Regions from separate parts of the Bradyrhizobium sp. ORS 278 genome, predicted to be linked through region 2. Evidence: predicted binding sites of a transcription regulator. Region 2 holds the regulator's gene; the other holds the start of a gene.
The links. Region 2 encodes LexA, which represses DNA repair genes until DNA is damaged. Its sites were predicted from a motif close to TGTTCNNNNTGTGTTCNG; they were not measured.

Region 1: BRADO_RS12410 (putative DNA modification/repair radical SAM protein) is a predicted target of LexA. The motif match lies at 2,570-2,587, and genes of this name have one in related genera.

Annotation. Positions count from the first base shown of each region.
Region 1 covers NC_009445.1:2,829,063-2,844,213, reverse strand. Annotated here, with positions in the region: gene BRADO_RS12420 (DNA polymerase Y family protein) at 206-1,798, opposite strand; gene BRADO_RS12415 (ImuA family protein) at 1,692-2,486, opposite strand; gene BRADO_RS12410 (putative DNA modification/repair radical SAM protein) at 2,671-3,909, shown strand; gene BRADO_RS12405 (UdgX family uracil-DNA binding protein) at 4,015-5,496, shown strand; gene BRADO_RS12400 (M20 aminoacylase family protein) at 5,603-6,772, opposite strand; gene BRADO_RS12395 (GMC family oxidoreductase) at 6,948-8,567, shown strand; gene BRADO_RS12390 (acyltransferase) at 9,018-10,190, opposite strand; gene BRADO_RS12385 (metallophosphoesterase) at 10,407-11,351, shown strand; gene BRADO_RS12380 (cupredoxin family copper-binding protein) at 11,362-11,688, shown strand; gene BRADO_RS12375 (sigma-70 family RNA polymerase sigma factor) at 11,786-12,337, shown strand; gene BRADO_RS12370 (anti-sigma factor) at 12,337-13,116, shown strand; gene hpnO (aminobacteriohopanetriol synthase HpnO) at 13,387-14,778, opposite strand; gene BRADO_RS12355 (DUF2147 domain-containing protein) at 14,880-15,151, shown strand, end outside.
Region 2 covers NC_009445.1:4,306,591-4,321,741, forward strand. Annotated here, with positions in the region: gene BRADO_RS19160 (alpha-hydroxy acid oxidase) at 1-847, shown strand, start outside; gene BRADO_RS19165 (HAD family phosphatase) at 893-1,522, shown strand; gene BRADO_RS19175 (hypothetical protein) at 2,500-3,168, shown strand; partial or broken gene BRADO_RS19180 (TfoX/Sxy family protein) at 3,332-3,639, shown strand; gene BRADO_RS19185 (alpha/beta fold hydrolase) at 3,632-4,444, shown strand; gene glp (gephyrin-like molybdotransferase Glp) at 4,573-5,778, shown strand; gene lexA (transcriptional repressor LexA) at 5,999-6,697, shown strand; gene BRADO_RS19200 (hypothetical protein) at 6,998-7,438, shown strand; gene BRADO_RS19205 (ComEC/Rec2 family competence protein) at 7,610-9,901, opposite strand; gene BRADO_RS19210 (hypothetical protein) at 10,045-10,257, shown strand; gene BRADO_RS19215 (glutamine--tRNA ligase/YqeY domain fusion protein) at 10,274-11,962, opposite strand; gene gltX (glutamate--tRNA ligase) at 12,099-13,535, shown strand; gene gltA (citrate synthase) at 13,868-15,151, shown strand, end outside.

The sequences.
Region 1 (15,151 bases), 1.5 Mb from region 2:
TGAGCACATCTCTCGCGGCTGGCGCCGCTCTTACCTCGCCCCGCTTGCGGGGAGAGGTCGGATTGCATCGAAAGATGCAATCCGGGTGAGGGGGGCTCTCCGCACGGTCGGTGCCTGTGGCTGCCCCTCACCCCAGCCCTCTCCCCGTGAAGAACGGGGAGAGGGAGCGCACCGTCGGCGCTGCATGTATCTCGGTCCCCTGCCCTCATGCGAATAGTCCATGCATGTACCAGGCGGGCTGCACCGGCGGGCCGTTCTCCGGCTGCTCGAACTCACGGTCATACAAACCGTCGCGGTAGAGCCAGAAGCGGAGGCCGTGCTCGTCCTCGACACGGAAATAGTCGCGGGTGAGGCCCTGCCCGTCCGGCCGCCACCATTCCATCGCGATGCGCTCCGGGCCTTCGGCGCGCACGACAGCATGGGCGGCGCGGCGCCAGACGAAGCGCGCGGGCGGGCCGTCGGGGACGCCGGCGATGACCTGGATGGCCTCGGGGCGCGCGAACAGCCGCAACGGGCGCAACGGCGGCTCGCCGTCGATGCGCTCGGGCCAGGCGGCGGTGCTGGTGGCTGCGAGATTGTGCTGGGCGGGCAGCGGCAGTGCCGCGCGTTCGGGGACGTGCGTGTCGACCGGCAGATGCACGAGGACGCGCTTGCCGCCGATGCGCGCGGCGATGCGGTCGATCAGGGCCGACAGTTCGTCATTGTCGTGGACGTGGGCGTCGAGATCGCGCTGCTGCTGCACCACGATCTCGCTGCGACCGGCGGCGAGCCGGATCATGTCGAAGCCGAAGCCGGGATCGAGCGGATCGCTCAAGGCGTCCAGCCGCTCGCGGAACAGCCGGTCGATCATTGCGGCGTCCGTCACCGGCTGGCCGGTGTCGACGGCGATGATGCGCACCAGTCCGTCGGTGCGGAAGAAGCAGGCCTCCAGCCGCCGCGCGCCCTTGCCCTGCTGCGCCATCGCCGCCACCAGCATCGCCGCAAGGCTCGACAGGCTCGCCGCGATCACGGTGTCGGTCGCGACCGGCTCGGCAAAACGCTTCTCGACGATGTAGTCCGGCGGAGTTTTTCGCGGGCTGATCGGCGCGTCCGCCTCGCCCAGCGCCTGCGCCAGCACGCGGGTGAAGGCGGCCCCGAACCGCGCGGTGATCTCGTTGCGACCGCGCGAGGCGACGTCGCCGATGGTCTTGAGGCCGGCGCGGCGCAGGCCGAGCGTGATCGCCTCGTTGCCGCCGAGCGCGGCCACCGGCAGCGGCGCAACAGCGGCTGCCTCCTCGCCATCCGACACGATGCGGCCATGCACCTGCCGGTTCAAGGTGCGCGCGCAGACCGCGTTGGAGGCGATCGCCGCCGACACGGTGAGGCCATGCGCAGTCAGCGCATCGCAGACCGACTGCATCAGCTTCGCTTCGCCGCCGAACAGATGCACGCAGCCGGCGATGTCGAGCGACAGGCCATGCGGCGGATCGAGCGCCACCAAGGGCGTGAAGCGGTCGCACCAGTCGGCGATGCTCTCCAGCATGTGAGCGTCGGCGGCCAGATCGGCCTCGTGCGCGACGAGGTCGGGACAGACCGCGCGGGCATTTGCCAGGGGCTGGCCGAGCGACACGCCATGACGTGCCGCGGCCTCGTCGAGCGAATGGATCAAGAGCGCATTGGCGTCCTTGATGACGACGACCTGCGGCTTCGTCTCAGGCGGAGCGCCGGTCAAAGCCTGCTGTCTTTTGATGCGCTCGATGGACAGGCGCGGCAGCCACAGGCTGAGGATCCGCCGCCGGTTCGCTGAAACGGCACGCATCGGGACTCCACTCCATGATCCATCGTCCGGTCTGGCCGTGACGGTTGCGAATGAGTTCGGCATCGAGGCGCGGCGCCCCCCACGCCATCCATGGCGCAGCGGGCGGCGACGGCGCGGTCCGCACCATCCAGCGCGTCTCCGCGGTCGACGGCTCTGGATCGGCGGCGACGCGCAACAGCAGCGCGGTCACGCCGGAGTCTTGCGCCGCCAAGGTCAGCTTGCGGCTGGCGACGAGATCGAGCTTTTGCGTCTCGCCCCACACCTCCAGCATTACGCCGCCCAGCGCATCGCAGGCGAGGGCGTCGGCGGTGGTGCGCAGGGCATGATCGAGATCGGGCGCGCGGACGACCACGAGACGGCGCGGATCGAGGCCGAGTTCGGCGAGCCCGCTCATCGACAGCGCGCCGGCCTCGCGCTCGGCAAAGTCCTGCCGGATCCAGATCAGCGGCTTCCGCGCGGCGACACGCGCGGCGAGCCCGCACACGAAGCCAGTCGCGGCCGCCGCCTGGCGGCCGGCCTCGGCGAACACCTCGTGCAGCGCGCCGGTGGCGAGCCCGCCCTGCAGCACCGCGTCAGCCTCGTCATGGCCGAGCGAGACCCGGCGCAGATCATGCGCGCCCTCGGCCGCCTCGAGGCGGTGAATGCTGCCGCGCAGACGCGCGAGCGTATCCATGCGTGCGCCGGTCATCCGTCGCCGCTCCTTTCAATCCATCGTCCGGGTGCTGCCGTTCTCTTTGTGAACGCAGGCAATGAACCCGCGACGATCTCCTTTGTTCATGATACGTTCTAATATAAAGCTAACGCGTCCGAGAGAGTCAATCGGGATTGACCCGGTGCGGATTCAACGAGTGGAATCAAAGGGATTCAAAAGCATGGAGCTGCTGCGCAAACTGGAGATCCTGGCCGATGCCGCCAAGTACGACGCGTCCTGCGCCTCCAGCGGTACGGAGATGCGGGATTCCCGTGACGGCAAGGGGCTCGGCTCGACGGCGCCCGGCATGGGCATCTGCCATTCCTATGCGCCGGACGGACGCTGCATCTCGCTGCTCAAGATTTTGCTGACCAACGCCTGCAACTTCGACTGCCTGTATTGCGTCAACCGCGCCTCCTCCAACGTGCCGCGCGCGCGCTTCACGGTCGACGAAGTGGTGCAGCTGACGATCGACTTCTATCGCCGCAACTACATCGAGGGGCTGTTCCTGTCGTCGGGCATCATCCGCAGCCCGGACTACACGATGGAGCAGGTCGTCTCCGTCGCACGCAAGCTGCGCGAGGAGCATCGCTTCCGCGGCTACATTCATCTGAAGACAATTCCGGAGGCCGACGAGGCGCTGATCGCGGAGGCCGGCAAATATGCCGACCGGCTCAGCATCAATATCGAAACGCCGCTGGAGGACAGCCTCACAAAGCTCGCGCCGGAAAAGGACCAGCGCGCGATCCGCCGCACCATGGGCCGCCTCCGGCTCAAGCTCGACGAGACGGCGGAGGCGAAGAAGACGGTGCGCCGCGCCCGGCCGCCGCGCTTCGCGCCGGCCGGCCAGAGCACGCAGATGATCGTCGGTGCCGACACGGCGAACGACCGCACCATCCTGTCGACCTCGGCCAATCTCTACGGCGCCTACAAGCTCAAGCGCGTCTATTACTCGGCCTTCAGCCCGATCCCCGACGCGAGCCGCGCGCTGCCGCTGCAGGCCCCGCCGCTTGTGCGCGAGCACCGGCTGTACCAGGCCGACTGGCTGATGCGGTTCTACGGCTTCGATGCCGAGGAGATCGTCGAGGAGAACGAAGGCATGTTGCCGCTCGACATTGATCCCAAGCTCGCCTGGGCGCTGCGCCACCGCGACCGCTTCCCGCTCGACATCAACAAAGCCAGCCGCGAGGAGCTGCTGCGCGTGCCCGGCTTCGGCACCCGCACCGTGCAGCGCATCCTGGCCACGCGCCGCACCACGACGATCCGCTTTGCGGATCTGGCCCAGCTCAACGTGATCCGGAACAAGGCGCTGCCGTTCATCGTTTTGTCAGATCACCGGCCGTCGCCGTCTTTGCTGGACGGCGCCAGCCTCAGGGCCCGGCTGCAGCCCAAGCCGCAGCAGCTGGGGTTTGGATTCTAGCCAAGTCGTCATTGCGAGGGGCGAAGCCCCGAAGCAATCCAGGGGCGACACGACGACTCTGGATTGCTTCGTCGCTGCGCTCCTCGCAATGACGTGAGGAGACAAATGCACGTCGTAACCCTCGATAGCGACACCGATTTCGACGGCTGGCGCAAGGCGGCGCGGGCGCTGGCGATGAACGACGTCAGGGCCGCTGATGTGTCCTGGCGCGTGAAGGGCGCGGCGGCCGACCTGTTCGACGATCAGTCGGAGATACGGCTGCCCGAGGTCCCCAGGGGCGCGTTCTCCGTGCCCGCGAGCTTCATGGAACTGGCCGAGAGCGCGATCCTGCACAGCGATCCCAACCGCTTCGCCCTGCTCTACCGGCTGCTGTGGCGCCTGCGCACCAACCACGACCTCATGGACATCGCGACCGATCCCGATGTCGCCCAGGCCAACGCGCTCGCCCGCGCCGTGCGCCGCGACGTCCACAAGATGCACGCCTTCGTCCGCTTCCGCGAGGTCGGCCGCGAGCGCGAGGCGCGCTACGTCGCCTGGTTCGAGCCCGAGCATCACATCGTCGAACGCGCCGCGCCGTTCTTCGCCCGCCGCTTCGCCGACATGCCCTGGTCGATCCTGACGCCGGAGATCTGCGCCCATTGGGACGGCAGCCGGGTCTCCTTCACCTCCGGTGTGAGCAAGGCTGAAGCGCCGACAGAAGACCGGCTCGAAGAGGTGTGGCTTCGCTATTACGCCAGCATTTTCAATCCGGCACGGCTGAAAGTGAAGGCGATGGAAAAGGAGATGCCGAAGAAATATTGGCAGAACCTCCCCGAGGCCAGGCTGATCCGGCCGCTGATCGCGGAAGCCAGCCGGCGCACATCGGTGATGATCGCCGATGAAGGCACCGAGCCGCACAAGCCGCAGAAACGCGTCGAGGAGACCGCGATGACCCGCAAGCCGAAAGCGCACGCGCCTGCTGCTGAGACCTCACGTGATGTCGAGGCTGTCGATCTTCAGACCTTGCGTGAAGAGGCTGCGGCCTGCCGCGCCTGCCCGCTGTGGAAGGACGCGACCCAGACCGTGTTCGGCGAGGGCCCTGAACATGCGCCCTTGATGCTGGTCGGCGAGCAGCCCGGCGACAAGGAGGACCTTGCCGGCCATCCCTTCGTCGGCCCGGCCGGCCAGATGCTCGACCGCGCGCTGGCAGAGGCCGGCATAGACCGCTCCAAGGTCTACGTCACCAATGCGGTGAAGCACTTCAAGTTCGTGCCGCGCGGCAAGATCCGGCTGCACCAGAAGCCGGCGACCCCGGAGATCAAGGCCTGCCGTCCCTGGTACGAGCGCGAGCTCGCCGCAGTCCAGCCGGCTCTGGTCGTGGCAATGGGCGCGAGCGCAGCCCAGGCGGTGTTCGGCAAGATCACCCAGGTCACCAAGAACCGCGGCCACATCGTCGACCTGCCCGAAGGGGCCCAGGCAATGATCACGGTGCATCCGTCCTATCTGCTGCGGCTGCCCGATGCGGAGGCCAAGGCGCGGGAGTACGAGCTCTTCGTCAAGGACCTGAAGATCGCCGCGGCCGCCCTCAAGCGCGCCCAGGCGGCCTGACGCTGCCCGAACCGCAAATGGCCGGGCCTTCGCCGCCCGAAAGGGCTTCGGCCCCGCAGGCGGGACAGAGCCCGGCCATCGCTTGAAGACAGCGGAGCGATCGACCTCACGCCGCCAGCGTGTTCTCCACCACCTTGATGAAGAACGAGGTGCCGTAGACGATCGCCTCGTCGTTGAAATTGTACGCGGGGTGATGCAGGCCGGCCGAGTCGCCATTGCCGACGAAGATGAAGGCGCCGGGGCGGGCCTCGAGCATGTAGGCGAAGTCCTCGCCGCCCATCATCGGCGGCATCTCATGGACGTTGGCGTCGCCCGCGACCTCCTTGGCGGCGCGGATGGCGATCTCGGTCTGCTCGGCGTGATTGACCACCACGGGATAACCGCGGGTGTAGGCCAGGTCGATCTTGGCGCCGGTCATCTGCGCCACGCCGGTCACGACCTCACGCACCCGCTTCTCCATCAGCTCGCGCACCTTCGGCGTCAAGGTGCGGACGGTTCCGCGCAGCACCGCGCTCTGCGGAATCACATTACGGGCATTGCCGGCGTGGAACTCGCAGATCGACAACACCGCCGCCTCCAGCGGATCGACATTACGGGCCACGACCTGCTGCAGCGCGGTCACCAGCTGGGCGCCAACCATCAGCGAGTCGATGCAATTGTGCGGCTTGGCGGCATGGCCGCCATGGCCCTCGATCGTGATGTCGACCGAATCGGTCGAGGCCATCAGCGGCCCCTGGCGGATCGCGAAGGCGCCGACCGGCAGGCCCGGTCCGTTGTGCATGCCGTAGACCTGGTCGATCTTGAAGCGGTCGATCAGACCGTCCTTGATCATCGCGTCGGCGCCGCCACCGCCTTCTTCGGCCGGCTGAAAGATCACGGCGACTTCGCCGGCGAAGTTGCGGGTCTCGGCGAGATAGCGGGCAGCGCCCAGCAGCATCGCGGTGTGGCCGTCATGGCCGCAGGCATGCATGATGCCCGGAGTCTTGGAGGCATAAGGCAGCCCGGTGATCTCCTCGATCGGCAGCGCGTCCATGTCGGCCCGCAGGCCGAGCACCTTGACGTCGCCCTGGCCGGGCTTACGCCCCTTGATCACGCCGACTACGCCGGTCTTGCCGAGGCCGGTCACCACCTCGTCGCAGCCGAACTCGCGCAGGCGATCGGCAACGAAGGCCGCGGTCCGATGCACCTCGTAGAGCAGCTCCGGATGCGAATGGATGTCCCGGCGCCAGGCCTGGATGTCGGGCTGCAGATCGGCGACGCGGTTGACGATGGGCATGGGGAATCTCGTAACTCCAGAAGGGATTTGCGCCGTTTTAGCATGCAAAAGTCGCACCGCCCAAGATGAGGGCTGCGCCTGTTTCATGGCTCGGTCAACCAGCCATGAACGAGGCGCTTGTCCGGCCCCGCTCCGCCTGACTAAAAGCCTCGCAACGATTGGGAAGGGAATGCCGATGCCGCGTCAGCTCGAGGGAGAATACGACTACATCGTGGTGGGCGCCGGCACTGCCGGCTGCATCCTGGCGAACCGGCTGTCGGCCGATCCGAAGACCCGGGTGCTGATCCTCGAGGCCGGCGGCTACGACAATTGGATCTGGTTCCATATTCCGGTCGGCTACCTCTTCGCGATCGGCAATCCGCGCTCCGACTGGATGTTTCGCACCGAATCCGAGCCCGGCCTCAACGGCCGCTCCCTGGCCTATCCGCGCGGCAAGGTGATCGGCGGCTGCTCGGCGATCAATGCGATGATCTCGATGCGCGGCCAGGCCGCCGACTACGACCATTGGCGCCAGCTGGGCCTGCCCGGCTGGTCCTACTCTGACGTGCTGGCGGTGTTCCGGCGGCTGGAGGACCACTTTCTGGGCGAGAGCGAGCACCACGGCGTGGGCGGCGGCTGGCGGATCGAGGCGCCGCGGTTGTCCTGGGCGGTGCTGGATGCCGTCGGCGATGCCGCCGAACAGATGGGCATCCGCCGCATCCCGGATTTCAATACCGGCGACAATGAAGGCATCAGCTATTTCCACGTCAACCAGCGGCGCGGCCGGCGCTGGTCCTCGGCACGGGGTTTTCTCAAGCCGGCACTGAAGCGGCAGAACCTACGCCTCGAAACCAACGTCCTGGTCGATCGCCTGATCGTCGAGAACGGCCGCGTGACCGGCGTCCGCTTCCAGCAGGACGGGCAGGCCATCGAGGCGCGAGCCAAGGGCGAGGTGATCCTGAGCGCCGGCTCGATCGGCTCGGTTCAGGTGCTGCAGCGCTCGGGTATCGGGCCGGCCGAGTGGCTCGGCGAGCTCGGCATCGATGTCGTATTGGACAAGCCCGGCGTCGGGCGCAATCTGCAGGACCATCTGCAGCAGCGCGCGATCTACAAGGTTTCAGGCGTGAAGACGCTGAATGAGACCTACTACTCGCTGGTCAAGCGCGGCCTGATGGGGCTCGACTACGCCTTCCGCCGCCGCGGGCCGCTGACCATGGCGCCATCCCAGCTCGGCATCTTCACGCGCTCCGATCCCCGGCGTGACCGCGCCAACATCCAGTTCCACGTGCAGCCGCTGTCGCTCGACAAGTTCGGCGATCCGCTGCACCGTTTCCCGGCAATCACGGTGAGCGCCTGCAACCTGCGCCCGACCTCGCGCGGCACGGTGCGCATCCGCTCCGCAAAGATCGATGAGGCGCCGTCGATCGCGCCGAACTATCTCGCGACCGAGGACGACCGCGAGGTCGCCGCCGACGCCATCCGCATCACCCGGCGGCTGATGAAGCAGAGCGCGCTGGCGGCCTACCGGCCGGAAGAATATTTGCCGGGCCCGTCCGTCGGCGATGACGATGCGGCGCTGGCGAAGGCCGCCGGCGACATCGGCACCACGATCTTCCATCCCGTCGGCACGGCGAAGATGGGCACTGCTGACGATCCGATGGCGGTGGTCGACGAACGGCTGCGCTTCCGCGGCCTTGACGGCCTGCGCATCGCCGACGCCTCGATCATGCCGACGATCACGTCGGGAAATACCAACACGCCGACGGCGATGATCGCGGAGAAGGCGGCGGGGATGATCCTGGAGGACGGACGCTGACGACCTCTATGCCGCTCGCCTGTAGCGAGCGGCATGACGCGAGATCGCACTCCTGACGCTGCACGCTATGGGCTGTACGCTTGACGCCGCGCGAACGGGCAGAGGTTTACCGCCTCAAGCTGACACTTCTCTGACAGCGCGCGACCATCGGACGCGATGCGGGACAGCGGGAATAACCCTCAGCCTGTCATTCACCTGTCGTGACTCTGTGCAGCGCAACCGCAGGGTGGACAAAGCGAAACCGAAAGGCGGCGCGCGCCTACCGTCGTGCGGGCAGGCATGATGGCCTCGGCGGCGAGACGCCGGACGCATTCAAGAGTCTCGCCCGTGGCCCCTGGATCGCGTCGCTACGCTCGCGATGACGGAGTTCGTGGCGCCGCTCGGTGTCCCCACCATCGTCATTGCGAGCGAAGCGACGCAATCCAGGGGCTCCGACCCAGCTCTGTGCTTTCAGATGATCCGCTTAACCAGCGGCACGCGTCGCAACAGCGCGGCCGCCCCCCAGCTCACCGCAAGCGTCCCTACCAGCACGATGGCGAATTTCACCGGGGCCGGCCACGCCGGATCGAACACCAGATATTGCAGCCACAGCAGCGGCAGGAAGTGCAGCAAATAGATTCCGTAGGCGGACGGCTGCATGCGGTCCATCAGCGCCAGCGGCGCCCTGGCCCAGCGCAGGAAGAACGTCGGCACGCCGAACGCCATCGACGCGCAGAAGCTGGCCACGGCGCTGCCGTAGGCCGCGCGCCACCACAGTGGCGGCGAATCGAAATCGGCGATCCAGTTGTGGTGGGCGTAGGCGAGAAACAGGATCATGGCATAGCAGCCATAGGAGAGCGCGAACCAGATCGACCAGCGCTGCACCAACGGGCCATCGGCCGCGAACGGTCCGGTGCGCAAGTTCGCCGCGCCGATCGCCACGCCGGCGACGAAGAACGTCGGATAGAGCAGCGCGCGGCTCGCCTGCAGCGGCAGCGGAAAATGTCCGGGCATGAACCACAGCCCGTCGCCGAAGCCGAGATGCGGCGGCAGATAGGCGGCGTTGGCAATCGCGAGGAAGGTCAAGAAGCCGGCCATCGGTGCTCGCTGTAGAATGCCGGCGAGGCGTCCGAGCACGCCGATCGCCTGTGGCAAGGCTGCCCAGGCGAGCGCGGTCAGGAGATCGAAGATCAGCAGCACGCCGAGAAACCACGCCGAGCCCGATGGCCACGGCCCTGCGCTGATCATCCGCCACCACACCGTGGTGAAGTGATCCTCCGCGACGTAGTAGCGGTAATAGGCGATCGGCATGATCACGAAGATCGACACGATGTAGGGCACGCCGAGCCGCAGCGCACGGCGGACGAGGTAGTCGGACGATCCCCGCCTCCCCAGGCTCGCCGGAACGAAAAGCCCGGAGATGAAGAACATGCAGGACATGAAGTAGCTGTCGTTGAACAGCGCCACCAGATCGAAGCCGAGCCAGTGCATGCGGTCGCCGCCCTGGCCGAAATAGGTGTAGTTGATCGCGGCGTGATAGAGCACGACCGAGAGTGTGATGAAGGTCCTGGCGCGGTCGAGCGCGACGATGCGGCCGCCGGCCGCCTCGGTCCGCGACAGGGTCGGAGTCACGCGCTCATTCATCGAGGTCGGGTCCGGTGGCCAGCTGTGCGAACTACCTTCTTATACCTCGCAAGGCCGCGCGATGAATGACATCCTGCTTGAACAATCCCGTCAGCCCCCCTTCCCGTGCGATCACGAAAGCGTCAACGCCGGTCGGGACGCGCAAGGCCGGGAATAAAACGGCCCCGCCGCCGCTCTCCTCCCTGCAAGCCGTTTGGCGAGACAAGGGAGATGACGATGAGCATTGATGATCATGACGACAGTGGCCTGAGCCGCCGCAAGGTCCTGGAATGCATGACATGGGCCGGCACCGGCGTGCTCTGGACCTTGTCGGGCGGCGTGCCGCGCTCGCTCGGCCTGGTCGACGCCGCGCGCGCGGCCGAGCAGCAGGCCACCGGCCTCACCTTCCTGCAGATCAGCGACAGCCATGTCGGCTTCGACAAGCCGGCCAATCCCAATGCGATCGGCACGCTGGAGGAAGCCGTCAACCGGATCAAGGCGATGCCGAAGAAGCCCGCCTTCATGATCCACACCGGCGACATCTCGCATCTGTCGAAGGCGGCGGAGTTCGATGATGCCGACCGCATCATTTCGCAGACCCGGCTCGACGTGCACTACGTGCCGGGCGAGCACGATTTCCTCGACGAGGACGTCAAGCTCTACAAGGAGCGCTACGGCAAGGGCACGCGCGGCGCCGGCTGGTACTCGTTCGACGCAGGCGGTGTGCATTTCATCGGGCTGGTCAACGTCGTCGATCTCAAGGCCGGCGGTCTCGGCAATCTCGGCGCCGAGCAGCTCGCCTGGCTGGAGCAGGATCTCAAGGGCCGCTCGACATCACAGCCGGTCGTCGTGTTCGCGCACATCCCGTTGTGGACGGTCTATCCGCAATGGGGCTGGGGCACCGAGGATGGCGGCCGCGCGCTGGACTTCCTGAAGGGTTTTGGCTCGGTGACGGTGCTGAACGGCCACATCCACCAGGTGATGCAGAAGGTCGAGGGCAACGTCACCTTCCACACCGCGCGCTCGACCGCCTTCCCGCAGCCCGCGCCGGGCACGGCGCCCTCGCCCGGTCCGATGAAGGTCGAGGACACGAGGCTGCGCAGCCTGCTCGGCATCGCCAGCATCGACTTCAAGCTCGGCGACGAGCGGCTCGCCATCATCGACACGCCGCTGGCCGGCTGAGGACCGCGACATGATTCCTCGCATATCGCTCGGGCGAAGCCTGCGCCTCGCCCTCACGGCGGCTCTGCTCGGCGCCGCGCCGGTGCACGCCGAGACCATCAAGGTCACGATCGACAACTTCACCTTCACGCCGGCGGAGGTGACGGTGAAGGTCGGCGATACCGTGACCTGGACCAACCATGACGACATCCCGCACACCGTGGTCTCGGCCGGCAAATACAGGTCGAAGACGCTGGATACCGACGACAGCTTTTCGTTCACCTTCGCGGCGGCCGGCGACTACAAATATTTCTGTTCGCTGCATCCGCACATGACGGGGATGGTGAAGGTTGAGTAGCGTCGCGAACCAGGGCATGAGAACGGCGTCATGGCCGGGCCGGCAGCAAGCTGCCGCCCCGGCGGTGACGCCGCGAACCGAACCGGAAAGGACGCCGGTGGCCACATCGCCTGACGATCCCGAACGGGCGCGGCGCTTCCGCGAGGCGGCGCTGCCCTATCTCGACGACGTCTATACGCTGGCGCGCTATCTCCTGCGCAATCCGGCGGACGCCGAGGATGCGGTGCAGGAATGCTACTTGCGCGCGCTCAAGCATTTCGACAGCTATCGCGGCCCGGCCATGAAGCCGTGGCTGTTCGCGATCCTGCGCAATGTCTGCCACGCCGAGTTTGCCCGCCGCGCCGGCGCGCCAGCCAAGACGCTCGACGATGCGCCCGAGAGCGGCGAGCAGGCACCGCTCTGGCAGGAAAGCGCCGAGACACCGGAGAGCGCCGTGCTGCGCGAGCATGATGCCTCCGCCATCCAGCAGATGATCGCGACCCTGGCCGAGCCGTTTCGCGAAACCTTCGTGCTGCGCGAGATCAACAATCTGTCCTATCGCGAGATCGCGGAGGCCGCGGGCGTGCCGGTCGGCACTGTGATGTCTCGCCTGGCCCGCGCCCGCGCGATGCTGCGCGCCGCCTGGCTCGCGCAGGAGGAGCCACAATGATGACCTGCGACGAAGCGGAGATCCTGATCCACGCGCTGGCTGACGGCGAGCTCGATGCCGGCCATGCCCGTGAGGTCGAGGCCCATGTGGCGACCTGCGCCCGCTGTGCCGGCGAGCTCGCTGCGATCCGGCAGATGAAGCAGGCGCTGTCCGGCGCCGACCTGACCTACAAAGCGCCCACCGCGTTGCGCGAGCGCATCGAGGCCGCACTCCCGGATGTGCAGTCGACCAAGGTGACGCCGCTCGTCCCGCCGAGCCGCCGTTCGCTGCTGAGAGGCTTCGCCGCGGGCTCCGCGTTGTCGGCGCTCGCCGCCACCGGCCTCGTCGCGATCGTGCTGCGCAAGGACGACAAGCAGCGCATCGAGGCCGAGATCGTCTCGGCGCATCTGCGCTCGCTGCAGGCCGGCCATCTGACCGACGTGATCTCGACCGACCAGCACACGGTGAAGCCCTGGTTCAACGGCAAGCTCGACGTCGCGCCGCCGGTGATCGATCTGACAGCGGAAGGCTTCACCTTGATCGGCGGCCGGCTCGACTACGTCGATGCGCGCGCGATCGGCGCGGTGGTCTATCGGCGGCGCCAGCATATCATCAATCTGTTCGTGGCACAGACATCGTCGGCCGAACGCCGTGCGGCAAAGCTGGACACCATCCAGGGCTTCAACATCCGCTCCTGGCGCGACCGCGGCCTGAGCTACTGGGCGGTGAGCGACATCAACGCGGATGAGCTCAACGAGTTCGGCGAGCGGTTCGAGCGCGCGATGGGTACGAGCAGCTGAAGCAGCTGCTTCGTCATTGCGAGCGAAGCGAAGCACTCCAGAGCCGTTGCGTAGCCCTGGATTGCTTCGCTTCGCCGCTTCGCTTGCAATGACGGCGATTGATAAGAGCCGCATCCCGGCTGTCATGCCCGCGCAGGCGGGCATCCAGTACGCCGCGGCCCATCGGGTTGACCACAACCGTCTCAGCATACTGGATCGCCCGGTCGAGCCAGGCGATGACAGTGAGTATGCCGAGAGAGGTGCCTCCCTATCCTTCCGAGGCGAGGAACCTTAGGCCGACTTCCTGATCGCGTTGTCGACCAGGGTCTTGCCGAGCGACCAGATCGCGCCGGGGACCTTGTGGCTCTGGGCGATGACGTCGTCGAAGGCCCGCTCGATCCAGTTGCAGTCGTCTTCGGTGATCGTCAGCGGTGGGAGCAGCTTGATGGTGTGCAGGCCGTGGCCGGCGACCTGGGTCAGGATCTTGTGATCCTTGAACAGCGGCACCGTGATCAGCTGGCAGAACAGGCCCTTATTGGCGCTCTCCAGCATGGTCCAGGACGCCTTGAGACGGAGCGATTTCGGCGGACCGAACTCGACGCCGATCATCAGGCCCTTGCCGCGCACCTCCTTGAGCAGCTCGTAGCCGGGCACCATGCGCGTCAGTGCCAGGCGCAGCTCGGCGCCGCGCTTGGCGGCGGCCTCGATCAGCTTCTCGGCCTTGAGCACCTCGAGCGTGGCGATGCCCGCCGCCATCGCGAGGTCGTTCTTGGCGAAAGTCGAGCCGTGCACGACAGCACGATCCATGCGGTTGAAGATCTTGTCGAAGATGGCCTTGCGCGTCAGCAGCGCGCCGACCGGCACGTGACCGCCGGACAGCGCCTTCGACAGTAGCACCATGTCGGGCTCGACGTTCCAGTGTTCCACGGCGAGGAACCGCCCGGTGCGCCCCATGCCGGTCTGGATCTCGTCGGCGATGAACAGCGAGCCGTATTTCTTGCAGAGCGCGGCGGCGCCCGGCAGGAATTCGTCGGTGGGCATGTTCACGCCCTTGCCCTGAATCGGCTCGACGATGAAGGCCGCAATTTCGCGTGATGCCAGCGCCTGCTCGAGCGCCGCGAGATCGTTGAACGGAACGGCCGTGCAACCCGGCAGCAGCGGCTCGAAGCCGGTGCGGAAATTGGAGTCCTCGGTCAGCGACAGCGCACCGTAGGTGAGGCCGTGGTAGGAATGCCCGCAATAGACGATGCCCGGACGCCCCGTCGCACCCCGCGCGAATTTGATCGCCGCCTCGACCGTCTCGGCGCCGGAATTGGCGAAGAACACCTTGTCGAGATAAGGGACATATTCCAGCAGGCGCTCGGCAAGAACTCCCGCCAGGGTCGAGACGTCGAGCTGCACAAGATTTGGCAGGTCGCTGTCGAGAACGCTCTTCAGCGCGTCACGAAGGGTCGGATGGTTGCGTCCGATAGCAAAGACGCCGAAGCCACTCAGCAGATCGAGGTAACGGGCGCCGTCACGATCGTAGAGATATTGCCCTTGGCCCTTTTGGAACCCGACATCATATCCAATCGTCTTGAGAACGCGGACCAACTGCTCGTTCAGATGCCGAGAATGCATGGTGCTGCGCTGCGCCTGGCGCTCCACAAACATCTCGGAAACGTCTAGATTGGACTTTAGCATCGGCTACATACTTCGGTTGATGGACGTGACGTCAACTGAAAACGCGCAATGCGGCGTTTTGCCCTCATTCGCACCATCAAAGCAAGCACGGGTTTCTGCCAATGTTGCATCGCCTTAGATCTCTCATGTCGACAACGATAGCATACTCTGCAGTGGTGTTCGCCGCAGGAATTTCTTCTGCGCTCGCGGCTGACCCCACAGGGGATTGGCGGGTTGCCGATGGTGTCGCCAACATCCGAGTCGCACAATGTAATGGCAGCATGTGGGGCGTGGTGGCTTGGGAAAAGACGCCGGGCGGCCGGGACAGTAATAATCCCGATCCAGCCAGGCAGAGCCGGCCGACCCTCGGCATGCCGATCCTCATCGACATGAA
Region 2 (15,151 bases):
AGTCGGCGCGCTCGAGATCTTCGACCCCGCGGGCGCGGCCAGCGTCGCGCGCGGCGCCGGCCGCTTCGGGGCGGCGCACATGCTGAGCTCGGTCTCCGAGCCCGGCTTGGAGAAAACCGCCGAGGCCGCTCCCGACGCGCTGCGCATCTTTCAGCTCTATGTACGCGGCGACGATGCCTTCGTGGAGGACTATGTCGGCCGTGCCGTCGCCAACAACTACACCGCATTCTGCCTGACGGTCGACACCGCCCATTACAGCCGCCGCGAGCGCGACATCGCCAAGCGCTATGTGCGCGAGAGCCGGCTGCGCGCCACCGGTGGCGACCACCAGAAGGCGCTGAGCTGGCACACGGTGAAACTGATCAAGGACAAGTTCAGGCTGCCGCTGATCATCAAGGGCATCGCCACCGCCGAGGATGCGGCGATCGCTCTCGATCACGGCGTCGACTGGATCTATGTCTCCAACCATGGCGGCCGCCAGCTCGACCATGGCCGCGGCGCGATGCACGTGCTGCCGGAGATCGTCGCGGCGGTGAAGGGCCGGGCAAAAATTCTCGTCGATGGCGGCTTCTGCCGCGGCACCGACATCGTCAAGGCGATCGCCTCCGGCGCCGACATGGTCGGCATCGGCCGGCTGCAATGCTGGGCGCTCGCGGCCGCCGGCGAGAACGGCATCCTGCGCATGCTGGAGCTGCTCGAGGACGAGGTGATCCGCGCCCTAGGCCTGCTCGGCGTCACCTCCTTCGCCGAGCTGAACGCGTCCTACCTGCACGCCGCAACCACCACCAACATGCCCAGTGTGTTCAGCGCGTTTCCGCTGGCCGACATCGAGCCGTACCGCTATTGAGGGAGCGCTCCACCGGCTCCTCATCTGGCAAAGACCCGCGTCGCGATGCTCCTTTCCGATCTCCGTCCCGGCGTGGCCGACGCGCTGCTGTTCGATCTCGGCCGCGTCGTGATCGACATCGATTTCGGTCAGGTCATGGCGTGCTGGGCGGCTCACGCCGGCTGCTCGCCGGACGACATCGCGCCGCGCTTCGTGCGCGACGAGATCTATCACCGGCATGAGCGCGGCACCGTCTCCGACGCCGCCTTCTTCGCCAATCTGCGCCGACAGCTCGGCATCGACATCAGCGACGCGCAGTTCCTGGAGGGCTGGAACGCGATCTTCGTGGGTCCGATGCCCGGCATCGCTCCCCTGCTCGCGCGTGCGGCACAAATGCTGCCGCTGTACGCCTTCTCCAACACCAATCAGCCGCACATTGATCACTTCTCGCCACTCTACGCCGATCTGCTCGGTCACTTCAGCAAGATCTTCCTGTCGTCGTCGATCGGCCTGCGCAAGCCTGACGCCGAGGCCTACGATCACGTCGTGAAGGCGATCGGCGTGCCAGCCGAGCGGATCGTGTTCTTCGATGATCTCGCGGAAAACATCGAGGGCGCGCGTGCCAGCGGGCTCAAGGCGGTGCTGGTGCGCTCGACCGACGATATCGCGGAGGCGATGGCTGCGCTGGGGATCTGAACGCGTCTGGCCTGGACGGATCATCGCTGACAGGCGAAATCGCCGAGCAGCCCCCGGCGGAGCCGAAAGCTCCGCCGTCGTCCCGGCGAACGCCGGGGCCCATAACCACCGGCGTCCGTTGCACGAAGGACGATAATCCAGAGCAATTTTCGCCAACTCACATCTCGCGGTATGGGTCCCGGCGTTCGCCGGGACGACACCGCGGAGGTGGCAAAGTGTGGGGTCTTGCATCGCGTAGTCCCACGCGCCGGCTTGGATAACCCGGATATCGCTGCGCTCATCCGGGCTACGAAAGCTCCGACGGCATGCGCTCTGGTTCTCGCGGCCTGTCGCGCCCGAGGCTTGCATCTCGTTGTCACCCTCCTCCGAACGGAGGGCGCAGGGAATGCCGGGCTGCTGGCCGCATCCCATGGCCCGCCTGCAACAAAAAAGCAGGCGGCAGTCACCACAGGTCCAGCCGACATCCGGCATTCCCTGCGCGATGGTCTTCACGCTTACTTCGCGCTCTCCCCGGTGCCCGGCTTGTTGGCCACCGTCGCCCTCGGGATCATCATGCCCCGCCGGCTTGGCATCGGCTTCGGGATGCCAGGACCACGCGACTTCGCGTCCGCAAGCTGCCGTTCGTCCGCGCGCCAAAAGACACGCTGCGACACGCAAGCGGCCACCGCATCCCGCGCTCCACGGTCCGTGACGATCGCGAAGCGCCCCTCCTGTCGAGCACGGGACCCCATCAACATAGCAGATTATTCCGAAAAGAAGAACATAAATTTCGGTATCCGAAAATCTCTCCCTGTCTCCGGGGTGCGGTCGCTGCCGGACTGGCAGCACAGGCTCCGAGCGTCTAAGGTTGACCGAACCTGTCCCATCACCGCCGCCCGAAACGTCGCATGGCCCTCGAGATCATCTCTCTCCGCGACCGACCCGATCTCGTCCCACGCGTCTTCTCGCCCGAGCTTGACGATTGCTGGCCGGAATTCATGCGGCAGGATCGCACGGCGATGCTGTACTATGGCGAGGCTGCCTTCGAGCACTATGCCGACTACGCCATTGCCGCGCTCGACGGCGAAGAGGTGGTCGGGCGCGGCTTTGCCGTTCCGTTTGCCTTCGGCATCGATGGCCGCATGGAGCTGCCGGATGGCGGCTGGGACGAGGTGATCCGCTGGGGGCACGAGGACCGTGTGCTGGGGCGGCGGCCGACGACGATGAGCGCGCTGGAGATTGCGCTTCTGCCGACGGCGCGCGTGCCCGGCGCCTCGCGCGCGATGCTCAATGCGCTCACGGGCTGCGCGCGCGCAAAGGGCTTTGCCGAGTTGTTCGCGCCGGTGCGGCCGAACCAGAAGCATCTGGTGCCGCGGATGCCGATGCACGCCTATTTTGAACAGCGGCGCGCCGACGGCCAGATCGCCGATTCCTGGCTGCGCACTCATCTCGGAATCGGCGGGCAGATCGTCAAGATTGCGCCGTGCTCGATGACCATTGTCGGCACGCTCGCGGAGTGGTCGCGATGGACAAGCCTGCCGTTCGATCATCCAGGCGAGGTGGAGATTCCGGGCGCGCTGGTGCCCGTGCTCGTCTCGCGCGACAACGACCATGCGGTGTATGTCGAGCCCAACGTGTGGATTCGCCACCCGGTCGAAGCTCGCTGATAGATCGCGTTGGCGGCGTTGCCGCGATCGGACTAGGCTTGGATCGGCGACCGTGAGGGTGCGCCTCTTCCGCTCTCAGGCGCTCGCCATGGTCGCAACACCGGACTACATCGATTTCCTGCGCGAGCAGTTCGCGCCACTCGGGCCGATCGAGACGCGGCGGATGTTCGGCAAGACCGGGATCTTCATCGACGGCGCAATGCTGGGCATGGTGGCTGACAACACGCTCTATTTCCGCGTCGATGACGACATCGATCGGCGTTCGCCGAAGCGCAGTCCCATCCTCCGCTGAGCTACGTCAAACAGGGCGTCGCGATCGATCTGGCGTTCTGGCGCGCGCCGGATCGCCTGTTCGACGATCCCGAAGACTTCGTCGTCTGGGCTCGGCTGGCGCTGGCCGCAGCGCAGCGCGTGGCAACGAGGAGAAACAAAATCCCCAGAACGGCTCCATCAAGGAAGCAACATGACTGAGGCCACGCATCAGATCATTTCAGGCCGCGCACGCCTCGCGGCCGAGGTAAAGGGCCGGGGCGAGCCCGTGATCTTCCTGCATGCCGCGGTGTTCGACCGCGCGATGTGGCGCGCGCAGGTCGATGGCGTCGCGGCGACGCACATGGCGATCGCCTATGACAGGCGCGGCTTCGGCGAGACCGTGGCCGAGCCGGAGGAGCATTCGCCGGTCGCCGACCTGCTCGCCGTACTCGATGCGCTCGCGCCAAGCCGGCCGGCGACGCTCGTCGCCTGCTCGCAAGGCGGCCGCATCGCGCTGGATTTCGCCCTGTCGCATCCGTTGCGGATCCGGGCGCTGATCTTGATAGCGCCCTCGATCAGCGGTGCGCCGGAGCCGGTCTTCCCGTCGGAGATCGCCCAGCTGGTGCACGAGCTCGCAGCGGCCGAAGCCGCGGCGGACTGGGACCGCGTGAGCGCCATCAAGGCGCGACTGTGGATCGATGGTCCGCTGCAGCAGGAGGGACGCATCTCGGGCGCGCTGCGGAGCATGTTCTTGGAGAAGAACGCAGCTGCGTTGCGCAACGCGCCTCTCGGTGCAAGCCGCGATACGACACCGGCCTTCCCGCGGCTCGCGGAGATATCGGCACCTTCCCTGGTCGTCTGGGGCGATCTCGACTTTCCGCACATCCAGGAGCGGAGCCGGTGGCTGGCGGCGACTCTGCCGAACGGATCGAGCCATGCGATGAGCGGCGTCGCGCATCTGCCGAGCCTTGAGCGGCCTGCGGAGGTCACCGACCGTATAACGGCGTTTCTCGCTGGATTGTGAGCTCGCGGACCACGGGGCACGATCAGCCGCTGCCGAAAAGCGCGCGGCGGCCTGGGCCCTTGGCCACGCCATGCGCGTTCGGCTAGAAGGCGATTCCTGTTTTCGTCCTGCTGTTCGAAGGAACTCTCATGGCGCTGATGCCGGTCTCCGATGCATTGTCCGCGGTGCTCGCCGGCGCCGAGCCGCTCGCCGAGGAATTTGTGGCGCTGGACGACGCGTTTCACCGGGTTCTGGCGCGGGATCTCGCGGCGCTGCGGACGCAGCCTCCGGAGGCGATGTCGGCCATGGACGGTTACGCGCTGCGCGCAGCCGATGCCACGGCCAAGGCGCGGCTGAAGGTGATCGGCGAGGTCGCGGCGGGGCGGCCGTTCGATCGACTCGTCGGCCCCGGCGAGGCAGCGCGCATCTTCACCGGCGGCGTGGTGCCCGAGGGCGCCGACGCGGTCGTGATCCAGGAGGACACGACGGCGGACGGCAGCCACGTCGTGATCAATGAGCCGGCGATCAAGGGCCGCCACATCCGGCCCGCGGGCGTCGACTTCCATGAGGGCATGGTGCTGCTGAAGGCCGGCCGCCGGCTCAGCGACCGCGACCTGTCGCTCGCGGCCAGCATGAATTATCCGACGTTGCCGGTACGGCGCCGGCCCAAGGTTGCTCTGCTCGCGACCGGCGACGAGCTGGTGATGCCGGGCTCGACGCCCGGCCCTGGCCAGATCGTCTATTCGAACGGCTACGGCCTGCGCGCGCTGATGCGCAGCGAGGGCGCCCAGCCGATCGACCTCGGCATCGCCGCAGATACGCTGGAGGCCACGGTCGCCGGGATCCGCCGGTCGCGCGATGCGGAGGCCGATATCCTGGTGACGACCGGGGGCGCCTCGGTCGGCGATCACGACCTGGTCAAGCAGGCGCTCGACGCCGAGGGCGTCGAAATGGCGTTCTGGAAGATCGCGATGCGGCCGGGCAAGCCGATGATGCATGGCCGTCTCGGCGGCATGCGCGTGATCGGCCTGCCGGGCAATCCGGTGTCATCCTACGTCTGCGCCGTGCTGTTTCTGGTGCCACTGATTCGCAGCCTGCTCGGTCGCGAGGCGCAGCTGCCGCGCGAGACCGCCCTGCTCGGCCGCGAGCTCGGGGCCAATGATTCGCGCGAGGATTATTTGCGCGCACAGCTCGACATCCGCGCGGACGGCGTGCTGGTCGCGACGCCGGTGACGCAGCAGGACTCGTCGCTGCTCGGGAATCTCGCGCTGTCGCAGGCGCTGGTCATCCGTCCGGCGTTCGCGCCGAAGGCTGCAGCCGGAAGCCCCTGCGAGATCCTCCGCCTGCCGCTTTGAGCCAATTTCCCCGGCAAAGCCCGGTCTGTTCACCCTATTTTTAGGATTGCGGAACACACATCGAACATATAGTGTTCGTTCATGATTTGTTTTTAGTATGTTGCGGGCGAATGCGATCGTCCGAGTCCCGTTCGCTCTTCGACACTGGTCTTGGGAGCATCACTGGTCTTGGGAGCATCGTGCGGGACTCGAACGACATCAAACCGGGGACAAGGTCGAGATGCTGACGCGCAAACAGTACGAACTTCTGCGGTTCATCAACGAGCGGCTGAAGGAAGCCGGCGTGCCGCCGTCCTTCGACGAGATGAAGGATGCGCTCGACCTGCGTTCGAAGTCCGGCATCCATCGTCTGATCACGGCGCTGGAGGAGCGCGGCTTCATCCGCCGGCTGCCGAACCGCGCCCGCGCCATCGAGGTGATCAAGCTGCCTGAGCTGTCTCAGGCGGCCGGCAATCGCCGCGGCTTCACGCCGTCGGTGATCGAAGGCAATCTCGGCAAGGTCCGCACCTCGACGCCGGCGCTGGAGGATGGCGAGCGTCCGGTAGCGGTGCCGGTGATGGGCCGAATTGCCGCGGGCACGCCGATCGAGGCGCTGCAGACCCGCAGCCACACCATCAGCGTGCCGGCCGACATGCTCGGCAATGGCGATCACTACGCGCTCGAGGTGCGCGGCGATTCGATGGTCGATGCCGGCATCCTCGATGGCGACATGGCGCTGATCCAGCGCAACGAGACCGCGGACACCGGCGACATCGTCGTGGCGCTGATCGACGACGAGGAGGCGACCTTGAAGCGCTTCCGCCGCCGCGGCGCCTCGATCGCGCTGGAGCCGGCCAACACCGCCTATGAGGTGCGCATCCTGCCGCCCAACCGGGTCAAGATCCAGGGCAAGCTGGTCGGACTCTATCGCAAGTACTGATTGCGCGTGCTCCGCGGTCGCGGTGATGCATCGCGATCGCAGCACGGGCTGCTCAATCGATCGGCGGCGCGACGACACGCTGCGTGCGCCGCTCAAAAACAAGTCACGCGCGAGCGCACCTCATGATGTGCAGCGCGGCACGCTCAAACGCTTGTGATCGTCAGCGGCTGCACGCGGCGAAGATCAGCGCAGAAATGCCGCGAAGCGCGCGCTAACATCTCTCCGATGTCCACTCTGATAGAGGCCTGCGCCTGTCCGGGGGGAGCGCGGGTCGGCTATCTCTGAACGAGGAGCGATCCGATGTGTGACTACAGCCTCCATGCCGTTGCCTCCCGTCCCGCCAAAGTCGGCGAGACGCTGATCTCGACGACGTTCCGCGGCACCGCGACCCGCGGCTTCGCGCTCGAAAGCGAGCCGACCGTTGCGGTGTGCATGCTCCCTGGCACCGAGCTCGCCTTCGCCGAGGACGTCCGCTACGACAGCCGCTGGCTGTGGACGCGGACCATTCGGGAGCGCGTCGCCAAGTTCAACACCATCGAGAAGCACATCCCTGATCGTCATCACGACGCGATCGAGTTCGCCGACGGCCGTCATGTGCTGGTGACGCAGCTCTGCGAAGGCCAGCGGGTTACCGTGCTGCAACTGCCGGTCAGCAAGCAGCCCGGCGAGCGCCGCCCCGAGATCGCAACGGAGACGCCGGCGCAACAGCCGACACCGATCCGCCGCATCAGCATTACCTGACGCATCGGATCGAGCCCTCGCGTCCTCGCATCGGATCGCCTCCAGGCGCTGCAATCCCGGACCAGCCAAGGCCGGCCTGCGGATTGCAGCGTCTCCGCTGTTCCAGATGCCAGTTGGATGCCATGCGTATCGGCTTGAAGCGACCGATCTGAACCGGCTCGTCCGGACTAATTAGTCGTCTCCGCCCTGCTCCGTCTCCGGCGGTGTCGCATCCTGCGCTCGCGGTCCCGGCGTGCGCGGAGTCAACGTGGTCTCGAACTCCCCGGCCTCAGCGGGCGCCGGCCACCACGGGCGGTCGGTGCCGTCGGCCCGCACGGGCACGACGGCGAATCCCTTGTCGCGCGCGACCAGCATCAACGCGCCCTGCTGCTGCAGGCGCGGGCGGTCGACGACAGCGGCCGCGCAGGATGATGGCGCGGCGCGCGCCGTCACCACCAGCGCCGCACGGGCGCAATCATCGGCGAGCGCATCCGCGCGCAGGGTGAGCGCAACGAGGCGGCCATCGGCCAGCGCCAGGACGCAGCCCGAATCGTCGCAGGACACGCCATGGCCGAGCGAGGAATCGGCCGGCAGCCGCGCATCGGCATCGGCGGCGAGCCACTCGCGGGTGACGAACACGTCCTTGCCGTTGCGCATCACATGCAGAAGCCCGTCGCGGCCGCGCACCGCGACCGCGCGGCCATCGCCGGAGACGAGAATGTCGGGCTGCGGCGTCGCGGCGGCCCATGCGGCCGCGATGGCGAGCACCGCCGCGCCGGACCAGCGCAGCGGCGTCCTGAGCAGGCCGATCAGGACGAGGCCGAAACTCGACACGATCAGCGGGCCGATGCCGAAGGCCGTGATGCGCCCGACCGCGCCCGGCAGCGCGGCGACCCAGCGCGTCACGGCGATCATCCAGTCGATGCCCCAGCCCATCACGGTCCACCACAAGCCATCGAGCCCGAACGGCGCAAACAGCAGGCCGAGCAGCCCGGCGGGCATCACCACCGCCGAGACCACCGGCATCGCCGCGAGGTTGGCGAGCAGGCCGTAGGGCGTGATGCGATGAAAGTGGAATGCGGCATAGGGCGTGGTGGCGAGGCCGGCGATCAGCGAGGCCAGGAGCAGCATCGAGAGCTCGCGGCCGCCCCACAGCGCGACGCGCTGCGCGGTCGAGGAATCCGGCGTCGCGAACAGTTTGGGCAGGCCGAACTGTACCAGCGCGACGAGGCCGAGGGTGGCCGCGAACGACATCTGAAAGCTCGGATGCACCAGCGCCTCCGGAGCGGCGATCAGCACGATCATGGCGGCCACAGCGAGCGTGCGGAAGGTGACGGCGCGGCGGTCGACCATGACGGCGATGAGCACCACCGCCGTCATGAAGAAGGATCTCTGCGTCGCGACCTCGGCGCCCGACAGCAACAGATAGAACGCGGCGGCCGCCAAAGCCGCGGCGGCCGCCCATTTCTTGATCGGATGGCTGACGGTCAGGCCCGGGATCAGCGCGAGCAGCGCGCGCACGGCGAAGAACACGACGCCGGCGACGACGGCCATGTGATAACCGGAGATCGACAGCACATGGCCGAGGCCGGAGATGAACATCGCGTCGTTGACGTCGGGCGTGACGGCGTCGCGTCGGCCAGTCAGAAGCGCAGTCGCAATCGCGCGCTCGTCGCCCGCAAGGCGCGCGCGGATGCGGGCGTCGATCACATCGCGCAGGTCCTGCATCGCCGCCGCATAGCGCAGGCCGACGCCGGCCGCCTGCGGCGGCGTCACGACGGTGATGGCGCCCATCACGAAGCCGGAGGCGCCGATGCCCTGGAAGAACATGTCGCGGGCAAAGTCGTAGGACCCGGGACGCACCGGCGCGAGCGGCGGCAACAGGCGTGCCTTCAGCTGCACGAAGCTGCCGACATCGGGCGCGGCGCCCTTGCGCACCGCGAGCCGGACGCGCGCAAGAGCCACGCTGCTGCGCTGACTCTCCATTGACGTCACGCGCAAAACGATGCGGTCGCTGCGCTCGCGGATATCGCGCGCCTCGACGAAGCCGGAGAGCGAGACGGAATACAGCGGTCGCGCCAGCAGCGGATGCGCCACCAGTGCCGTCTTCACGGTGGCGACGGCAAAGCCGGACGCCGTGGCTGCGATCATCACCGCCGCCGGAAACAACGGGTGCCGGCGCATGAGCACAGCGGCCGCGCCCAGCGCGAGCGCCAGGGCCACGCTCACCCACAGCAACGGCTCGTGATCGGCAGAGAAATACAGCGCGATGCCGGCGCCGAACGCGACGGGAACCCAGGGCAGCAGCCGCCCTGCCCCGGCCTCGTCGCGCGCCCAGCTCTTAAGCCTGACACCAAGGGACGATCCGATGCCGGAGCCGATTGCGGGCCAGCCGCCGGCCAGCGCGCCGCGCGGCGGCCAGACCTCGGCCATCACGCCCGCGATCCCGTGACGCCACCCCGGCGGCTGCTCCGGCCCCGCCATCGCCCACACCACCCGCTATCCGCACTGACCGTGGAGGCTACCTGAGGCTGCGCGGGCCCGCCTAGCAGAACGGAACGCGAATCCTGGCATTCTGCACACGCAGCTCCGCTGGAACTTTTCGCATTGCAAAGGATTATCGGGGTATGGACGCCCACAACATTGACGACCCGCTCGCCGACCTGGCTCTCGAAAAGGCCATCCACCTGCGCTGGACGCTGCGGGATATCAAGGCGAACCGGCTCACCCTGTCACCCGTGTCGGATGACGATCTCGCGCTGCTGACCGAGCGCGGCCTCGTCGCGCTCAGCGACGGCGTGCCGACGCTTACGGATGCCGGACAGGACGCGATCGGCTGAGGCCGGATCCGCCGGACTACCCTTTCGCGACCTCCTTCGCGAAGGTGTCGCGCAGGCCGATGGTGCGGTTGAACACCAGCCTGTCGGGCGTCGAGTCCGGATCGCGCACGAAGTAGCCCTGGCGCTCGAACTGAACAGGCGCATCCGAATTGCTGGCGGCGATCGAAGGCTCGATGCGCGCGTCGGCCAGCACCTCCAGCGAGTCCGGATTGAGGTCGGCGGTGAAATCGGCCGCGTTCGGGCTTGGATTGGCGAACAGCTGGTTGTAGAGGCGGATCTCGGCAGTCAGCGACTGCGCGGCCGGCAGCCAGTGCATCGTCGCCTTGACCTTGCGTCCGTCCGGCGCGTTGCCGCCCTTGGTCTCGGGATCATAGGTGCAGCGCAGCTCGACGATCTCGCCGGCATCGTTCTTGATGACCTCGCGGCACTTGATGAAATACGCGTAGCGCAGGCGCACCTCATTGCCGGGCGACAGGCGGAAGAACTTCTTCGGCGGGTTCTCCATGAAGTCATCCTGCTCGATATAGAGCTCGCGGCCGAAGGCGATCTTGCGCGTGCCGGCGGAGGGATCATCGGGATGATTGATCGCCTCGAGCTCCTCGACCTGGCCTTCCGGATAGTTCTCGATCAAGACCTTCAAGGGACGCAGCACCGCCATGCGGCGCTGCGCCGTTCGGTTGAGCTCCTCGCGGATGCAGAATTCCAGCATGCCGACGTCGACGACGCTGTTGGCTTTTGCAATGCCGATGCGCTTGGTGAATTCGCGCACCGCCGCCGGCGGCACGCCACGCCGCTTCAGCCCGGCAATGGTCGGCATGCGCGGATCGTCCCAGCCGGAGACATGCCCGTCCTGCACCAGCCGCGTCAGCACGCGCTTCGACAGCAGCGTGTAGGTCAGGTTGAGGCGCGCGAACTCGTACTGGCGCGGATGCGACGGCACCGGCAGCTTGTCGAGCAGCCATTCGTACAGCGGCCGGTGATCCTCGAATTCGAGCGTGCAGATCGAATGCGTCACGCCCTCGATCGCGTCCGACTGACCGTGTGCATAGTCGTAGCTCGGATAGATCTTCCAGGTGTCGCCGGTGCGCGGATGGTGCGCGTGCAGGATCCGGTACAGCACGGGGTCGCGCAGATTGATGTTGCCGGCCGCCATGTCGATCTTGGCGCGCAGCACGCGCGCGCCGTTCGGGAATTCACCGGCCTTCATGCGCCGGAACAGGTCGAGATTCTCCTCGACCGAACGATCGCGGAACGGGCTGTTCTTGCCTGGCTCGGTCAAGGTGCCGCGCGACGCCCGGATCTCCTCCTGGGTCTGGTCGTCGACATAAGCGAGGCCGGCCTTGATCAGGCCCTCGGCCCAGTCGTAAAGCCGCTCGAAATAATCCGAGGCGTAGAACAGATTGTCGCCCCAGTCGTAGCCGAGCCAGCGCACGTCGGCCTGGATGGAATCGATATATTCCTGCTCTTCCTTGGTCGGATTGGTGTCGTCGAAGCGCAGATTGCAGCGGCCGCCGAACTCCCGGGCGATGCCGAAGTTGAGACCGATCGACTTGGCATGGCCGATATGCAGGTAGCCGTTCGGCTCCGGCGGGAACCGGGTGACGACGGTCTTGTGCCTGCCGCTGTCGAGATCGGCCTGGACGATGTCGCGGATGAAGTCGCGCCCTGCCTCTGCCGTCGCTGCCGTGTCTGTCGTCGTGGTCATCAAGAATGTCCTGCTCCGGAATCTTCCAGCCTATCTGCCAAATCCGCCTCCCCCAAGGAAGGCTTTAGTTATGCAATAGGCCTGCTATACACCCCCCGCCCTTTACAGCCCCTGCCTGGATTTCGTGCTGCCGCCCATGACCTCATCGACCACCTCATCGATCGTCACGCGCTTTGCCCCCTCCCCGACCGGCTTTCTCCACATCGGAGGCGCCCGGACGGCCCTGTTCAACTGGCTTTATGCGCGCGGCCGGGGCGGCAAGATGCTGCTCCGGATCGAGGATACCGACCGCGAGCGCTCGACGACCGCGGCGATCGACGCCATCCTTGATGGGCTGAAATGGCTCGAGCTCGATTGGGACGGCGAGGTCATCTATCAATATAGCCGCGCGGCGCGGCATCGCGAGGTCGCCGAGCAGTTGCTCGCGACCGGCATGGCGTATCGCTGTTATGCCACCGCCGAGGAGCTGGTCGCCATGCGCGAGAAGGCGCGCGCCGAGGGCCGTACACGCCTGTACGACGGCATGTGGCGCGACCGCGATCCCAAGGAGGCGCCCGAGGGCGTGAAGCCGACCATCCGCCTGCGCGCGCCGCTGACCGGCGAGACCATGGTCGAGGACCAGGTGCAGGGCCGCGTGGTCTGGCAGAACGAGAACCTCGACGACCTTGTGCTGCTGCGAGGCGATGGCAATCCGACCTACATGCTGGCGGTGGTCGTCGACGACCACGACATGGGCGTCACCCACGTCATCCGCGGTGACGATCATTTGATCAACGCCGCGCGCCAGAAGCAGATCTACGATGCGCTGGGCTGGACGGTGCCGTCGATGTCGCACATCCCGTTGATTCACGGGCCTGACGGCTCGAAGCTGTCGAAGCGTCACGGCGCGCTCGGCGTCGATGCGTACCGCGCGATGGGATATTTGCCGTCCGCGCTGCGCAATTATCTGGTGCGGCTCGGCTGGAGCCATGGCGATCAGGAGATCTTCTCGACCGAGGAGATGATCAAAGCCTTTGACCTGCCGGCGATCGGCCGCTCGGCGGCGCGTTTCGATTTCGCCAAGCTCGAGAACCTCAACGGCCATTACATCCGCCACAGCGACGATGCCGAACTGGTACGCCAGTTCGAGGATGTGCTGAACTACGTGCCAAACGGCGCGGCTCTGAAGGCCAAGCTGAATGATGCCACCCGCGCGCAGCTTACGCAGGCGATGCCGAGCCTCAAGGAGCGCGCCAAGACGCTGCTCGAGCTGATCGACGGCGCCGCCTTCATCTTCGCCGATCGGCCGCTGCCGATCGACGCCAAGGCGGCCGCCCTGCTGACACCGGAGAGCCGCGCTTTGATCGGCCGGCTGCACGCGGCACTTTCCGCCGTCGAGCCCTGGAGTGGGCCGGCCACCGAGGCCGCGCTGCGTGCGTTTGCCGAGGCCAACAATCTCAAGCTGGGCGCAGTGGCCCAGCCGCTGCGCGCCGCGCTGACCGGGCGCACGACCTCGCCCGGCATTTTCGACGTCCTGGCCATTTTGGGACGTGATGAATCCCTGGGCCGCCTGAAGGACCAGGCCATCGCATAAGGTCTCATTAACCGCCATCTTGCAGCGCACATGGCAATACGGTACGCATTTGTGCGGCACGAATTGGTGTCCCGGGCTTTGACAATCGTCACACGGTGCGGCGGGCTCGTTTGCTGATGTGAAACCCGAAGGACACTAGTAAGTATAAGATTCCAGTACGGTTTCGGATTTGACCTTCGCTTAAGATGTTCACGGCAACAGTGCCGCGGACCACGCTGACGGCAAAGTCAGAGCCACCGCACTAGATAAGGTCCACCCGCCCTGCGATCTCTCGCACATGACAAGGGCCGAAGCCTAACGATCACGCCTAACGATCTCATCGGGGACTAACGATGGACGCAAAATCCGAAAGCAAGACCGCGACGCTCACCGTCGGCAACAAGAACTACGATCTTCCGATCCTGAGCGGCACCGTGGGTCCCGACGTCATCGACATCGGCAAGCTCTACGCCCAGGCCGGGATGTTCACCTATGACCCCGGCTTCACCTCGACCGGCAGCTGCCAGTCCAAGATCACCTATATCGACGGCGACGCCGGCGTCCTGGAATACCGCGGCTATCCGATCGAGCAGCTCGCCGAAAAGGGCGACTTCCTCGAGACCTGCTATCTGCTGCTGTACGGGGAACTCCCGACGCCGGCGCAGAAGAAGGATTTCGACTATCGCGTGACCCATCATACGATGGTGCACGAGCAGATGGCCCGCTTCTTCCAGGGCTTCCGCCGCGACGCCCATCCGATGGCCGTCATGGTCGCCTCGGTCGGCGCGCTCGCCGCGTTCTATCACGACTCGACCGACATCAACGATCCCAAGCAGCGGATGATCGCCTCGATCCGGATGATCGCGAAGATCCCGACCCTGGCTGCGATGGCCTACAAATATTCGATCGGCCAGCCTTTCGTTTATCCGAAGAACGCGCTGTCCTTCTCCGAGAACTTCCTCAACATGTGCTTCGCGGTGCCGTGCGAGGAGTACAAGCCAAACCCGGTGCTCGCCAACGCGCTCGACAAGATCTTCATCCTGCACGCCGACCACGAGCAGAACGCCTCGACCTCCACGGTGCGCATCGCCGGCTCCTCGGGCGCCAACCCGTTCGCCTGCATCGCCGCCGGCATCGCCTGCCTGTGGGGACCGGCGCATGGCGGCGCCAACGAGGCGGCGCTGAACATGCTGGCCGAGATCGGCACCGTCGACAAGATTCCCGAGTTCATCGCCAAGGTGAAGGACAAGAACAGCGACGTGCGCCTGATGGGCTTCGGCCATCGCGTCTACAAGAACTATGACCCGCGCGCCAAGATCATGCAGAAGATGTGTCACGCGGTGCTCAAGGAGACGGGCCACGCCGACGATCAGATGCTCAAGGTCGCGATGGAGCTCGAGAAGATCGCGCTCAGCGATCAGTACTTCATCGACCGCAAGCTCTACCCGAACGTCGACTTCTACTCGGGCATCACCTTGAAGGCGATGGGCTTCCCGGTCTCGATGTTCACCGTGCTGTTCGCGGTCGCCCGCACCGTCGGCTGGATCAGCCAATGGAGCGAGATGATCGAGGACCCGCAGCAGAAGATCGGCCGTCCACGCCAGCTCTACACCGGCGTCACCACGCGCCAGTACATC